DNA from 3 places in the Pseudoduganella sp. HUAS MS19 genome. Region 3 is predicted to be linked to each of the others. Evidence: riboswitches for the same ligand, from Rfam matches in the RefSeq annotation. Region 3 holds a riboswitch; each other region holds the start of a gene.
What was found. A riboswitch is a leader RNA that binds a small molecule or an ion and turns the genes downstream of it on or off. The one in region 3 is predicted to bind cobalamin.
Positions count from the first base shown of each region.

Region 1: it holds a riboswitch for cobalamin, as region 3 does, so the genes downstream of both, ACWBU6_RS01555 (energy-coupling factor ABC transporter permease) here and ACWBU6_RS29180 (TonB-dependent receptor domain-containing protein) in region 3, are expected to answer to the same signal.
Region 2: it holds a riboswitch for cobalamin, as region 3 does, so the genes downstream of both, ACWBU6_RS17140 (TonB-dependent receptor) here and ACWBU6_RS29180 (TonB-dependent receptor domain-containing protein) in region 3, are expected to answer to the same signal.

Region 1 covers NZ_CM132133.1:336,041-340,801, forward strand. Annotated here, with positions in the region: gene ACWBU6_RS01550 (DUF1800 domain-containing protein) at 1-1,259, opposite strand, end outside; cobalamin riboswitch at 1,434-1,637, shown strand; gene ACWBU6_RS01555 (energy-coupling factor ABC transporter permease) at 1,762-2,442, shown strand; gene ACWBU6_RS01560 (energy-coupling factor ABC transporter substrate-binding protein) at 2,439-2,786, shown strand; gene cbiQ (cobalt ECF transporter T component CbiQ) at 2,776-3,510, shown strand; gene ACWBU6_RS01570 (energy-coupling factor ABC transporter ATP-binding protein) at 3,507-4,367, shown strand; gene cobM (precorrin-4 C(11)-methyltransferase) at 4,364-4,761, shown strand, end outside.
Region 2 covers NZ_CM132133.1:3,791,204-3,795,964, forward strand. Annotated here, with positions in the region: gene ACWBU6_RS17120 (S8 family peptidase) at 1-381, opposite strand, end outside; gene ACWBU6_RS17125 (hypothetical protein) at 419-688, opposite strand; gene soxR (redox-sensitive transcriptional activator SoxR) at 838-1,308, opposite strand; gene ACWBU6_RS17135 (VOC family protein) at 1,426-1,779, shown strand; cobalamin riboswitch at 1,943-2,160, shown strand; gene ACWBU6_RS17140 (TonB-dependent receptor) at 2,429-4,429, shown strand; gene ACWBU6_RS17145 (PepSY domain-containing protein) at 4,417-4,761, shown strand, end outside.
Region 3 covers NZ_CM132133.1:6,350,956-6,355,716, reverse strand. Annotated here, with positions in the region: gene ACWBU6_RS29190 (ABC transporter ATP-binding protein) at 1-40, opposite strand, end outside; gene ACWBU6_RS29185 (FecCD family ABC transporter permease) at 42-1,064, opposite strand; gene ACWBU6_RS29180 (TonB-dependent receptor domain-containing protein) at 1,084-2,922, opposite strand; cobalamin riboswitch at 2,992-3,213, opposite strand; gene ACWBU6_RS29175 (histidine phosphatase family protein) at 3,208-3,747, opposite strand; gene ACWBU6_RS29170 (adenosylcobinamide-GDP ribazoletransferase) at 3,738-4,505, opposite strand; gene cobT (nicotinate-nucleotide--dimethylbenzimidazole phosphoribosyltransferase) at 4,511-4,761, opposite strand, start outside.

The DNA of each region.
Region 1 (4,761 bases), 400 kb from region 3:
TGCCCCAGGCGGAACGCAGGTTCGCTGGTGTTGCCGATGGCCCAGGCATCGCTTGGCGAAGTAACACTGTAAGCGCGCGCCCAGGCGCTAAAGCGCAGGATCGGTTCGCGCACCTTGCCGAAACTGGACGAGGTCAGGCTCGATGCGGAACGTGCTTCCGGGTCCAGCAGGATCGCCTTGATCACTGCTTTCAGGTCGCCTTTGACGCCGCTGCCGTTGTTGTCGAAGACGGCGGCCACGCGCGCCACATAGGCTGGTGCGGGGTTGCTGGTGACCAGGCGCTGGATCAGTTGCTTCGAAACGAATGGCGCCACGTTAGGGTGCGCGAAAATCGCGTCGAGCGCCTTGTTCAGGGCCGTCGCGGCGTCGACGCCGCTGGCGATGGTGGTGCCGAGGAAGATTTTTTCGCCGGGCTCGTATTTGCTTCCGACCTGGACCATCGGCCGCTTGCGGTAGTCCGGCGTATCGTTGGTGCCGCCGGCGAGATCCGAGTCCCAGCCGGTGAAAACGCGGGCCAGGCCGGAAATGTCGGCCTGGGTGTAGGTTTCCTGCTCGGTTGCCGTGCCGTCCGGGTTCAGTTTCACCAGGCCGATGGTGAAGAGCTGCAGGATCTCGCGCGCGTAATTCTCGTCCGGCATGGAGCCGGTCTTCGGATTGGCCTTGGCGTTGCCGCGATAGGTCAGGTACTCGCCCATGGCGGTCGACAGTGTGACCTGCTGCAGCAAGGTTCGGTAATTGCCGAAGGCGTTGGCCTCGAGGAGGTCCATGTAGGCGGCGCCGGTGAAGGCGCGCCAGGCTCCGGTAAAGCCGTCCAGCGAAGCGACAACGATTTCGGACAGGGCCAGCGTCACGCGCTGGCGCAGGGTATCGGGGGACTTCAGCAGCTTGAACCAGAGCGCTGCGTCGATACCGGCCTGGTTGTTCTTGTTCTCGATGGCGTTGAAGCCCTTGGCCATCAGCCAGTCCCAGCGTGATTGCGATGCCGGCATTGCCATTTGCTCGTCCAGCCACTTGCTGTAGCCGACAGCCTGCACCTTGGCCATCTGTTCACGCGTTGCGCCCATCGACGCCTGGGCGAGGAAGCGCGCGGCCTGGGCGCTGGCAATCGATTCGCCCAAGGTCTGCGGTACCGGGGAAGTGCTGCCGCCGTCGCTTTCACTGCCTCCGCCACCGCCGCCGCAGGCGGTCAGCAGCGCCGCCGCAGCGAGCGCCGCCGGGAGCTTTGGCAGGCTCTCGTTCTGTTCGATTGTGTCGTCCATTGTTGCCCCTTGGAAATTTCCTGGAGGGAGCAGTATAGCGAGAAATGCTTGGGTAAAACCTATCGTGCGCCGGGATTGTCTGATTTCTTCAACCCTGCGGAAGCTAGTCAGGAGCGACTTTTTTTATAAAAGTTATTAGGACGGTGCGGTTTGCCACCGCCAAGTTCTTTAATGTACTATTCGGCAATTGGGTGCGCGCGTCCTGTCCTGGATGCGCGTTAAACGGGAAACCGGTGACGCTGCCATATGCAGCCATTCCGGTGCAGCCCCCGCTGCTGTAAGCCTGACGACTTCGGAAACACGCCACTGCGCTTGCGCGGGAAGGCCCGAACGAGGATGAAGGCGAGCCAGAATACCGGCCCGATACTGCCAGCACTATTCTCCGGGGTGAAGGGAAGCCGCTGTCGACCGGCTTCCTGCGTCTTGTCCGCCCGCCTTGTCGACCGTCTTTTTTGCTCTCCCCTGAAAGTGCTCCCATTGACCATTCGACGGGAGGTTTCGAATGCACATCATGGAAGGTTTCCTGCCCCCGGCGCATGCGTTGGGCTGGGCAGCCGTCTCCATTCCGTTCCTGGCCTGGGGCTTGCGCAACATGTCGCGGGACCTGCGGCTGCATCCGGAACGGCGCATGCTGCTGGGCGTGGCTGCGGCCTTTGCTTTCCTGCTGTCGGCGCTGAAGCTGCCGTCCGTGACGGGAAGCTGCTCGCATCCCACCGGCGTAGGACTGGGCGCGCTGCTGTTTGGGCCGGCTGCGATGGTACCGGTGGGCTTCATCGTGCTGCTGTTCCAGGCCTTGCTGCTGGCGCACGGCGGCGTGACGACGCTCGGCGCCAATGTGTTTTCCATGGCGGTCGTTGGGCCGTTCGTTTGCTATGGCGTGTTTCGCACGGCGGCCGCCTTGGGCCTGTCGCGTTCCATGGCAGTGTTCATGGCTGCCTGCATTGGTGACCTGGCGACCTACCTGACAACATCGGCCCAATTGGCCTGGGCCTTTCCCGATCCGGTCGGCGGCATCGGCGCTTCGTTCGCCAAGTTCGCCGGCATCTTCGGCCTGACGCAACTGCCGATCGCTATCAGCGAGGGCTTGCTGTCCGTGCTGGTGGTGAATGCAATGGCGCGCTTCAATGCGCATGAGCTGCGCACGCTCCCGGTGATGGCGCTGGCGAAAGGAAAAGCGGCATGAAGGCGAGTACCGCCTTGCTGTGGGGGACCATCGTCCTGTTGACGGTGTTGCCGCTGTGGCTTGCTGCCGTGCCGCCGGCGGAGCCGGGGGCCGCGGCGCAAGAAGCATTCGCCGGCGCGGACGCGCGCGCGCAGCAGGCAATCAGCACGATCGCACCCGCCTACCAGCCTTGGTTTGCGCCGCCGTTCGAACCTCCGAGCGGCGAGATCGCGTCGCTGCTGTTTGCGCTTCAGGCGGCGGCAGGGGCGGGCGTAATCGGTTTCTGGCTCGGCATGTCGGTTGCGCGGGAGCGCGAGCGCCGGCGCGCGCACCCAGCGTCGGGGCGGGATACTGATGCGAATTGATGGCGCGGCCTACGCCTGCCGCTGGCAGGGCGTCACGCCGGCCGCCAAGGCGCTGTTCGCGCTGGCGGGGGTGGCTGCCGCCCTGATCGCCCTTAGCCCGGGCACGCTGGCCGTGCTCGCGCTGCTGTCGACGCTCGCCACACTTGCCGGCGCGCGCGTGCCGGTGCGCAGCTATTTTGCCGTGGCGGCAGCTCCGCTCGGCTTCCTTCTATTGTCCTGTTTGACGATGTTGTTCACACCTGCTGCCGGCGGCGGCTGGCGCTGGGCGCCGGAACTGCTGCCGGCTGTCGCGCACATTGCACTGCGCTCGCTCGCCACACTGGCTGCGGTACTCGGACTGGTGCTGGCTACGCCACTGCCAGACTTGCTGTCGTTGATGCGGCGTCTGCGTATGCCCGCGTTGCTGCTGGACCTGATGGCGCTGTGCTACCGCATGCTGTTCGTCCTGCGCCAGGCATGGAGTGAAGCCGGCACTGCGCAGGCGGCGCGCCTCGGGCATCGTGGCTTGCTCCAGCGCTGGCGGTCGACAGGCTTGCTGGCCGGACAGGTGGCATTGCAGGTATGGCAGCGTGCAACGGCACTGCAAATGGCAGCCGATGCACGCGCCTTCCAGGGCGGCCTGCGTTTCCTGCCTGCGTCCTTCCCTCATGCACGGCGCCATGTCGCACTGTCGCTGGTTGCGAGCGCGCTGCTGCTGGCATTTTCCTTGCGGGACAGGCTATGACTCCCTTGATAGGACTGGAAGCAGTGGAGCATGCGTTCGCCGACGGCAATTCCGGCCTGCGCGGCTGCAACCTGACGCTGCGGCGGGGCCGCCACGCGCTGCTCGGTGCCAATGGCGCCGGCAAAACGACGCTGCTCCTGCATTTGAACGGCTTGCTGCGCCCGACCGCCGGCAACCTGCGCTGGCACGGCCAGCCCTATGACTACAGCCGTCCTGGTTTGAACGCCTTGCGAAGCCGTGTCGGCCTGGTGTTCCAGAACCCGGACCGCCAGCTGGTCTGTGCGCTGGTCGAAGAAGACGTGGCATTCGGGCCGCTCAATCTCGGACTCGACGATGCCACGGTACGCGCACGCGTGGCCGCGGCGCTCGATGCGGTGGGGCTGGCAGGCTTCGGCCGCCGGCCCGTGCACCACCTGAGCTTCGGCCAGAAGAAGCGCGCCTGCATCGCCGGCGTCCTGGCCATGGAGCCGGAAGTCCTGCTGCTGGACGAACCGATGGCGGGCCTGGACGCGCCTACGCAGGCCGAACTTGAAGCATTGCTCAACCGCCTGGCAGCACGCGGCGTCACGATCGTGCTGTCCACCCATGACGTCGACTTCGCCTATCGCTGGGCCGACGAGATTCACTTGATGGCGACAGGCCGCTGCACCGCCTCTGCTCCAGTGCAGCAGCTGGCTTTGCAGCGTGAAGCGTTACGCGCCGCAGGCCAGCGCCTGCCGCAGGCAATGGCATTGCATGCCGAACTGGCAAAGCACGGCCTGCTTGCCGCCGGCCCGGCCCTGCGCAGCGTTGACGCCGTCCTGGCGGCACTCGCTGCGCAGCCAGTCCACGAACAAACAGGAGAACTACAGACATGACAACCGGCCCTGCAGGCAAAGTCTGGTTTATCGGCGCCGGTCCCGGCGATCCCGAACTGATCACAGTAAAAGGACAAAAGCTGCTCGCGCGAGCCGGCGCCGTGCTGTTTGCCGGTTCGCTGGTCGACCGCGCCGCGACACTGTACGCGCCGCCAGGCTGCGTCATCCGCGACTCGAAGGACATGACGCTGGAAGAGATGACGGCATGGCTGATCGAACAGACGCGCGTCCACGCCACAGTGGTGCGGCTGCAGACCGGCGACCCCGGCCTGTACGGCGCCCTGATCGAGATGGCGCGCCCGCTCAGCGCCGAAGGCATTGAATGGGCCGTGGTACCAGGCGTTTCGTCGGCCATGGCATCGATGGCTGCGGCCGGCGAATCCATGACCCTGCC
Region 2 (4,761 bases), 2.6 Mb from region 3:
AGGCTGCTTACGCAACTGTTCGGCCAGGTGCGCCATGCGGTCCTGCGGCACGTCGACCCGGTAATACACGGACAAGTCCGGCATCTCAGGACTGCCGTCCATTGCCGCCGGCGCTAATTGCCGCTCATGCAGTACCTTCTCTTCGTTGCCGAACAGCGGCTCCAGCACAATCTGCTCCGCTTCAAGCAAACGTGCCAGCGGCGACACGTCCGCGCTGGCGGCCGACTCGATACCATCCGGCCGGGAGCGCAGGGCAAAGCCAGGCTCAGCGACAACAATCAACTCCCACTCGCTTTTGAGCCTTTCCGGTACACTGCCATCGCCGGACGGTGGGCCGCCGGCTTGCTTGTTCCCTGCGATAAAACCACGATTCTTCTGCATTGCAGATCCTCCCCTTACTGTCGTGTTGCAGTCAATTTCAGGGCATCTCGTCGCGCGGCTTAAGGTAGGCTGATAGAACTCCAGGGGCTTGCTGCAACAAGCTGGCCGCGTGCGCGGCGGCCTCCTGATCCGGTATCTCCGCATAGAAGAAACCCGAGAGATCAGGATCGCTGCTGCCCGGGTGCATTGGTTGCAAGTCGAGTGCGAGTGCCGTCAGCGTACGTTTCAACTCCGGGGTGAATGACTGCGCATCACCACCAGGATTGACTTGCGAAATTGCCGGGGCGAGCTTGACGACTAATTGCATGGACCTCCTTTAAATGAAGTGGGGCGCGGGCGGCCAAGCGCCGACAGCACCAGTTCACTATAGGCTTCCATCCCAAGGAGATTCTCTTGAATTGTCACGGCTCCGCACCATCCGACGAAGCGGCATGGACAGTGCGGCGGGCAGGCGTTCTATCCGGGGCCGTGACTGATCAACAGGCGGTGCGGCCCCGCTCCGTGCTCGGACAGTTTGTCGGAAGGGTTGCGCAGTTGGCAGCGATCCAGGGACAAGCATCCACAGCCGATGCAATCGTCAAGCGTGTCCCGCAACTTCCGCAACTGCGCTATGCGCTCGTCCAGTTCACTCCGCCATGAGGCCGAAAGCCGTTCCCAGTCCGCACGGCCAGGCGCCGCCGATACGGGCAATGTGGCCAATGCCGACCGAATGTCGGCAAGGGATATGCCCACCCTTTGCGCGACGCGTATAAACGCCACGCGCCGCAGCACATCGCGCGAATACCGGCGCTGGTTGCCTTCGGTGCGGCAGCTGCTGATCAGACCCTTGGTCTCGTAGAAATGGAGGGTGGACACAGCGACGCCGCTACGGCGCGCCACCTCGCCGACCGACAGGTTGAGAGAGATACCAGCTTGCTCGTTCTTCATGTTCACACCCCCTTGACCTCAATTATACTTGAGGTTTTAGACTGCTTCTGTGGCGGGCATTTTGCGCGCATTCACCAGGAGTTATCTAAAGATGCAGAACCTGTACGGGGGCGTAGCGTGAACGTCCAATTCAAGCACACCATTGTCCGGCAAGACGACCAGCACAAGCCGGCAGATTTCCTTGCCAAGATCCTCGGGTTATCCGACCCGTCGCAACTTGGATCGATGCTCCTCGTTCACGCTCCAAATGAAGGCGCAGGCTCTTCCCTGCATTACGCATTTGTCGTGAGCGAAGAAGAATTCGATCAGGTACTCGCCCATACCCGTGATGAAGGGCTCGAATACTGCGCCGCCCGCGGCAAGCAGGACCAAGCGGGAGTCTGCCACCACAAAGGAGGCCGGGCGATATACATTGAAGCACCTGATGGCCATCTGCTCGAAGTCATGACCCAGGCTGGAAGCGAAGCGTGAAGCCCGGATCGTACCGAGGCTGCACATCGCTGCCCATCACCGCCCCGTATGGAACCACCATGATTCCCGTCATCTGCCTGTTGGCTTTGTCTTGCGCCCTGGAGCAATGAAATTTCCAGGAGTTTTTTTTTCTTGCCGGGTTATCCCTGTTTCCCTGTAAAATGCGCCGCAATACGTGAAAGGTGCCCTTCTGCTTGTCAGCCGAAGGGTGAAACGGGAAGCCGGTGACGCGTGAGGTTTTCATCTCGCGCCAGTCCGGCGCAGTCCCCGCTGCTGTAAGCCTGACGACTTTGACCAACCGCCACTGTGCACCGCACGGGAAGGCAAGGTCAGGGAAGGATGAGGGTAAGCCAGAAGACCGGCCAGTCACGATGAATGTCCAAAGCCCGGGGTGTGGCTTTGGACAGGAATGTATTTGCCGTTTTCCATTTTTATCGCTTAACAAAACTGCGCTCGGTCCGGGTGCGCGCTCGCGTTCGCAATGCGTGCGCTGTGCCGGCCGCAGCGCCGGTGCGTCACGCATTTACCTACTACAGAAATCCTTTCCATGTTGCCAATCCGTCCAGTCAATCGCCCCCTCCTTCACCCTGTCATAGCCGCCATCTCACTGCTTTCCACCGCCGGCGCCTGGGCCCAGCAAGCTGAGGTCATGCCAACCGTCACCGTGCAAGGCGTGGCGGAGTTTGAGGGGCTGGGACTGGGGCGCCAGGGCGCTACGGCCAGCCGATTGAACCTGGCAGTACAGGAATTGCCGGCAAGCGTAGCATTGCTCAGCGCAGACACGATGCAGGCGCGTGGCGACCTGCTGCTCAAAGACGCCATCACCCGTACAACCGGCCTGACGGACACCAGCTCGCCCGGGAACGGCGTCGCCTATTCTGCGCGCGGCTTCAGCGGCAACAGTTCCATCGCAATATTGGAGAACGGCCTGCGCCCGCAGGTAGGCTCTGGCACAGCCACCTACCCCGCCGATCCCTGGGGCTATGAATACATCGAAGTGCTGCGCGGTCCTGGTTCGGTCGTCCACGGCAGCGGCACTACCGGCGCGACCATCAATGCCGTGCGCAAGGCACCGCAGCGCGCCAGCAGCTACGAAGCGATGGCCGGGATCGGCGGCGGCAAGACCCTGCGAGGTGGCGTAGGCGCCACTGGCCCCCTAGGTGCAAAGGGAGCGTTCCGCATCGATGCCTATGCCGATCGCGGCGACGGGTTGGTCGATCGTGGCCAGTCCCGGCACGGGAAAGTCCTCTCGAGCATGACTTATGCGCTAACGCCCAACGTGGATTTCGACCTGTCGCTCGATCACCTGGAACAGGAACCGCAGCGCTACTTTGGCACACCACTCGTCAATGGCCGTATCCCGCGCGAACTTCGCGACCAGAACTACAACGTCGGCGACGCCGACATCTCGTTTCAGGATGACAAAGCTGTGGCGCGCCTGAGCTGGCGAATCAACCCGGCGTTGGCCGTGATCAATGAGCTCGCCTATCTGAAAGCGCGTCGCAACTGGCGCAATGCGGAAAACTATTTCTACGACACGCAGTCCCGGCTGGTCGAGCGGACTGACTATATCGCCATCCGGCATAACCAGGAACAGACTGGCAATCGTCTGGAAGCACGTTGGAGCGCAGGCGCCAACCGCGTAGTGGCAGGCTGGGAGGTGGCCACCATCGACTTCATGCATACCAATAACTCGCCTTACAGCGGTGCATCCACGGTGGCGCCGATCGGCTTCGAACCAGGCATGTTCGAGAGTCCGGATCCGCTACGCCCCAATTTCGCTACCGACACCACGACCAATGCACTGTACCTGGAGGAGGCCTATGCCATTAACCAGCGCCTGCTGCTGCTCGCTGGACTGCGCCACGACCGCTACAAGGTCAAGCGCGTCAGCCTGCTGGGCGCCCCTGGCTTTACCTCCCGGCTTCATTCGAATGCGGTACGCCTCGGCTTGACCTGGCATCTCGCGGCCGATACCGCACTGTATGGCCAGGTCAGCAGCGGCAGCGACCCGGTTTCCAGCTTGCTGTCGCTGAACCTGGCCAACAGCCGGTACAAGCTTACCAGCTCGCGCCAGGTCGAGGCAGGCCTCAAGCAGTCGCTGGCGAACGGGAAAGCTGAATGGACGGCGGCACTTTACCGCATCAGTAAGGACGACATCATCACCCGCGACCCGTCCCATCCAGCGCTGTCCATCCAAGGCGGATCGCAGTCATCACGCGGCGTTGAGCTCAGTTCCAGCCTGAACCTCGCACAGGAATGGCGCCTGGAAGCGAACCTGGCCTACACCGATGCGAAATTCGACCGCTTGCTTGAGGGCGGCAATGTCTCGCGCGCAGGCAAGCACCCGGCCGACGTGCCAAGGATCTCGTCCAATTTTTGGCTTAATTACCGCACCAGCGCCTGGCGCATGGCGATCGGCGCGCGCTATGTAGGCCAACGCTTCATCGACAACGACAACACGCAACTGCTGCCGGCGTATACGACGATGGATGCCTCACTTGGCTGGAACTTCAACCGCAACGTCCTGATGCAACTGAACATGCGCAATCTGACCGACAAGCTGTACGCCAGCACCTCGTACAGCGATAGCCAGTACCTGCTGGGCGATCGCCGTCACGCCGAGCTGACCGTCCAATGGCGCTACTGATCCTCAAAGCCATGGGATCGTGGAAACGTCAGCTGCACCTGCTGCACCGCTGGCTTGGAATAGGCATTGGCTCGCTGCTACTGGTGTGGTTCGGTTCCGGCATGGTGATGATGTACGTGCCTTATCCGGCACTCAGCGAGCAGGAGCGCATGGCATGGCTTTCACCGCTGGACCTTTCGCAGCTCAAGGTAGGTGCCTGGGACGCATGGCAATCCTCCGGCCAGGCCGGTGTTCCGGACGCGGTGAGGCTCAACACCGTGGCGGGCAGGCCAGCCTATCACTTCAGGCGCGATGGCCACTGGTCATCGGCCTGGGCAGACACCGGCAGCGCG
Region 3 (4,761 bases):
GCTTGCCCATGGCAAGGCGCAGTTGATGGGTGCCGATCATCTTATTTCCTCAGGCGGTGCAGCTGATACAGGAAGACCGGGGTGCCGACCAGCGCGGTCACCACGCCTGCCGGCAGCTGCTGCGGCGCGATGATGGTGCGCGCCACAGTGTCGGCCAGCACCAGGTAGGCGCCGCCGACCAGTGCGGCGCTTGGCACCAGCAGGCGATGGTCCGGGCCGAAGGCGAAGCGGCAGGCGTGCGGCACGATCAGGCCGACAAAGCCGATGCTGCCGGCGGTCGTCACGGCGCTGGCGGTCAGCAGGCCGGAACAGAAGAACAGGCCCTTGCGCAAGGCGCCGACGCGGATGCCCAGCGTAGCCGCAGCTTCCGCATGCAGCGCCATCACGTTCAGGGAGCGGGCGGCGCGCAGGGCGAATGCCAAGCCGCCGGCCAATACGATCCATGGCAGCCAGCGGATCGGGGAGCCGGACAGGTCGCCGATCAGCCAGAACACCATGGTGCGCAGGCGGCTTTCCGGCGCAATCGAGAGCATCAGTGTGACCAGGGCGACGCAGCCGGAAGACAGGATCACGCCGGTCAACAACAGCAGGGCCGTGCCGCCTTCCGCCGCGGTGCCGCCGCGCAGGTCGCGCCGGGCCAGGAAATACAGCATCATCGATACGACCACAGCGCCGGCGAAGGAGGCCGCATCGACCATCCATGCGGCGCACATGAACATCAATGCCGCCAGTGCGCCGACCGACGCGCCGGAAGAAATGCCCAGTACAAAAGGATCGGCCAGGGGATTTCGCAGCAAGGCCTGCATCATGACGCCGGCCAGCGACAGCGAGGCGCCGGTGACGAAGGCGGTGGCCGCCCGCTCGGCGCGCAAGCCAAGCAGGTGGCCGGGCAGGGAGGCCGGTTGCCCGCTGATGAACTCCCGCAGCGCGCCTGGCATGTCGGCCAGCGGGATGCTGACCGATCCGATCATGCCGGCGGCCACCAGGCTGGCCAGCGATAACAGCACCAGCAGGATGACGACGGTGACTGCGCGCAGGCGCAGTTTGGCGGAAAGAGGATGCATAGCGGGCAGCTTATCTCATTTATCTGTAGCCGTAGCGCAGGCCGGCATACACGGTGGACCCGGCGGTGGCGTAATTGCGCGCCAGTTCATAGCGCTTGTCGGCCAGGTTGTTCCAGCGCAGGGTGGCTGTCCAGGCGCGGTCGAACTCCCAGGCCGCATACAGGTTCAGCAAACCGTAGCCGCCCAGGCGGTTGCGGTTGGCCGTATCGTCGAAGCGGTTGCTGGAAACCTGCCATTCGGCGCCGCTGCTCAGCCTGCCCGCAGTATATTCCAGCGCCACATTGCCGTGGCGCTTGGCGCGGCGTACCAGCAGCTTGCCGGTACCGTCGTCTTGCGGGTTTTGCAGGTCGGCGTTGGCGGACAGCGTGAAACTGCCGCCCAGTTGCCGGCGGGCCGACAGCGAAATGCCTTCCAGCGTGGCCTGGTTCACGTTGTAGGCGCAACCGAAGCGGAAGCCGGGCAGCGGGCAAGGAGCGGTGTTTACCAGCAGGTCGGTCAGCTTGTTGCGGTAAGCCACGGCGGCCAGTGCGGTGCCGGCCTGCTCGAAGTGGATGCCAATCTCGCGATTGCGGCCTTCTTCCGGGCGATTGGCCGGCAGGCCGTAGCCGGGGTAGTACAGCTCATTGAAGGTGGGCGCGCGGAAGCTGGTGCCATAGCTGGCATTGACGCGCAGGCCCGCCGTGATGCGGTAGCCGTAGCCAAGCGAGCCGGAGTTCTTTGATCCATACTGCGAGCTGTCGTCGTTGCGGATGGCAGCTGCCAGCAGGTGGTCGCCGCGCTTCATGTTGTAGCTGGCGGCCCAGGAGATGGTGCTGCGCTCGCGCACCAGGGCGGCGGTATTGGATTCGATTTCCTCCTTGCGGTGTTCGGCCAGCAGCTGCAGGCTGTCAGAGCCCAGAGCGATATCGTTCTGCCAGCTGAACTGGGACTGCCTGGTATCGATCTGGCTGGCGGTGGCGGTGAAGCTGCCGGACTTGTCGCGCGACTGCGCCACCTGGGTCGTCATCTGCCAGGCGTCCATCAGGCGATTGCGCGAATACACTGCAGCGGTGCCTAGCTTTTGCGTGCTCCACGCGCGCACTTTGGTGCCGCCGTCAAAATCCGCTTCCTGGTCGCTGTGCAGGAACAATGCGCCCAGTTCATGGCCGCGCGCGATCTGCCATGCCAGCTGGCCGTTGGCGTGCTTGCGGTCGTAGCCGTCGTCGTCGCTGTTGTAGCTGGTGCTGCCCGGCAGGGTGGCGGAGAAGCCGTCGGATCGCTCCCTGCCTGCGCTGAGCGCATAGCTGAAGGCGCCGGCGCTGCCGGAAATGCCGGCGGTGCCGGAACGCGTGCCGTACGTGCCTGCCAATACGCCGGCATCCAGCGCCAAGCCGCCCTGGCCTTTTTTCGTGAAGATCTGCACCACGCCGCCAATGGCGTCGGCGCCGTACAGCGTGCTCAGTGGGCCGTACACGACCTCGATCCGCTCCACTGCGCCCAGCGGAATCGCGTTCCATGCGGCCGCGCCGCTGCTGGCGGAGCCGATGCGCACACCGTCGATCAGTACGATCACCTGGTTGCTGTTGGAACCGCGCAGGAATACGCTGGCATTGCTGCCCGGGCCGCCGTTGCGGCTGACTTCAATGCCGCGCTGGCGCTGCAGCAGCTCGGTGATGGAACCGGCGCCGCTGCGCGCGATTTCTTCCGGGCCGATGGTCAGCGTGTCGCTGATGATGTCGCGCGCTGCCTGCGGCGTACGGGTGGCTGTGATCAGCACGGAGTTCAGTACGGGAGCCTGGGTTTGTGCCTGGACGGCAGGTGCGGCAACAGCCAGTGCCAGCGACGCGAGGGCCGCTTGCCGGGTGACGGGAAAAGACATGACAACTTTCGTAACGGGCCGCCGGCCCACGTCCCCGTAAGCCGGCATGAACAGGAACGGGCGCAGGGCGCGTTCCCACCTGGTCTGGCCGGTATCCGGGCTGGCAAGTCTGGCGGCCTGGCCTTCCCATGCTTTCGCACAGTGGCCGTGAGGTCGCTGCCGCACATTGAAGGCGGCACTTGCTTACCGTTGCGGGGGCAGCACACGTTGGCTGTCAGGGGACAGCGCCGTGTTTCCCGTTTAACTGCATTCGAGAGTTCGATTGCGGGCACCAAAACCCCGCCATTATACGGACTTGGCTGGCCAGGACAAGCGCAGGATCCCGCAATACTTGATGTGGTTTGGTTTGGCGGCGGCCTGCAGCAGGGGGGCGCCGGCGGCGATGGCCGCCATCAGGCGCATGGTGCCGGCGTGGCAGACGATAATGGCGTCGTGCTGCAACCCGTCGAGGAAGGATTGCACGCGGCCTGCCACCTCGCGCACGGTTTCGCCGCCGCCAGGGCGGTAATCGAGCAGGTCGGCGGCCCAGGCGTCGACCTCGGCGTGCGCGACTTCGGGCCAGCGGCGCAGCTCCCAGGCGCCGAAATCCATCTCCGCCAGGCGCGCGTCGGGCGTGAATGCGCCCAGCAGGGAAGCCAGGGCCGTGCAGCGCTGCAGGGGGCTGGAATACAGGCGGTAACCCCGCGCGAGGGCGTCGGCTAATTGCGGTGCCAGGGCGGCGTGGCCGGCGGCGAGGGCGGCCGCCTCGGCCGGGATGTCGCTGCTGCCGTAGCACACGCCCGGCGCCACGTCGGGCTGGGGATGGCGGACGAGGATCAGTTCCACAGGCAGGCCAGCACGCCGAGGTAGAACACGGCTTCCGTCAGCTGCTGGACAGCGCCGAGGCAGTCGCCCGTATAGCCGCCCAGGCGTCGCCGGAATTTGCGCGCCAGCCAGAGAGTCGCCAGCAGCATGCCGCCCAGGCCCACTGCCAGCGCGGTAGCCGTCAGCCAGCCGGCGCAGGCTACTGCGGCAGCAGGCAGGGCCGCCGTCAGCGCCGCGATGGCAAATTCACCGCTGCGCATCTCCTGGGCCAGCGGCTTGGCCTTGCCCTCGGCACGCGCATAGTCCATCCGCCAGATCAGCGAACAGGCCATAAGGCGCGACAGCGGGTGCGCCGCCAGCAGCGCGCCCAGCACCGCCAGTTTCGGCATGCTGGCCAGCGTGGCGACCTTGGTCGCCAGCATCAGGCCGATACCGATGGCCCCATAGGCGCCGATGCGCGAATCCTTCATGATTTCCAGCACTCGCTCGCGCGTGTGGCCGCCGCCCAGGCCGTCGCAGCTATCGGCGAAACCGTCTTCGTGGAAAGCACCCGTGGCATAGATGCCGGCGGCGGTGGACAGCAATACGGCAACCGCAGGCGGCAGCACCAGGGCCGCCGCCGCGTAAACTGCGCCCGCAATCGTCGCCACGACCAGTCCAACTGCCGGAAAATAGCGCGAGGCATGGTGCAGCCACGCGGGCTCGAAGCCTACCCAGCGCGGAATCGGAAGGCGCGTGAAGAATTGCAGTGCGATGAAGAACAGACGCAGCTGCTGCATCGGCCTTACTCGGATTTCTCGCTGACCTGGGCCGACTCGAACGTCGCCATCTGGTTCAGGAAGTTGACGGCGGCATGCAGCAGCGGCACGGCCAGTGCGGCGCCTGTGCCTTCTCCCAGGCGCAGGCCCAGGTTCAGCAGCGGGCGGCCGCCCAGGAAATCGAGCATGCGCTTGTGACCGTTTTCGTCGGAGCAGTGCGAGAACACGCAGTAGTCCAGTACCGCCGGCTGCACGCGGGAAGCCACCAGCAGGGCGC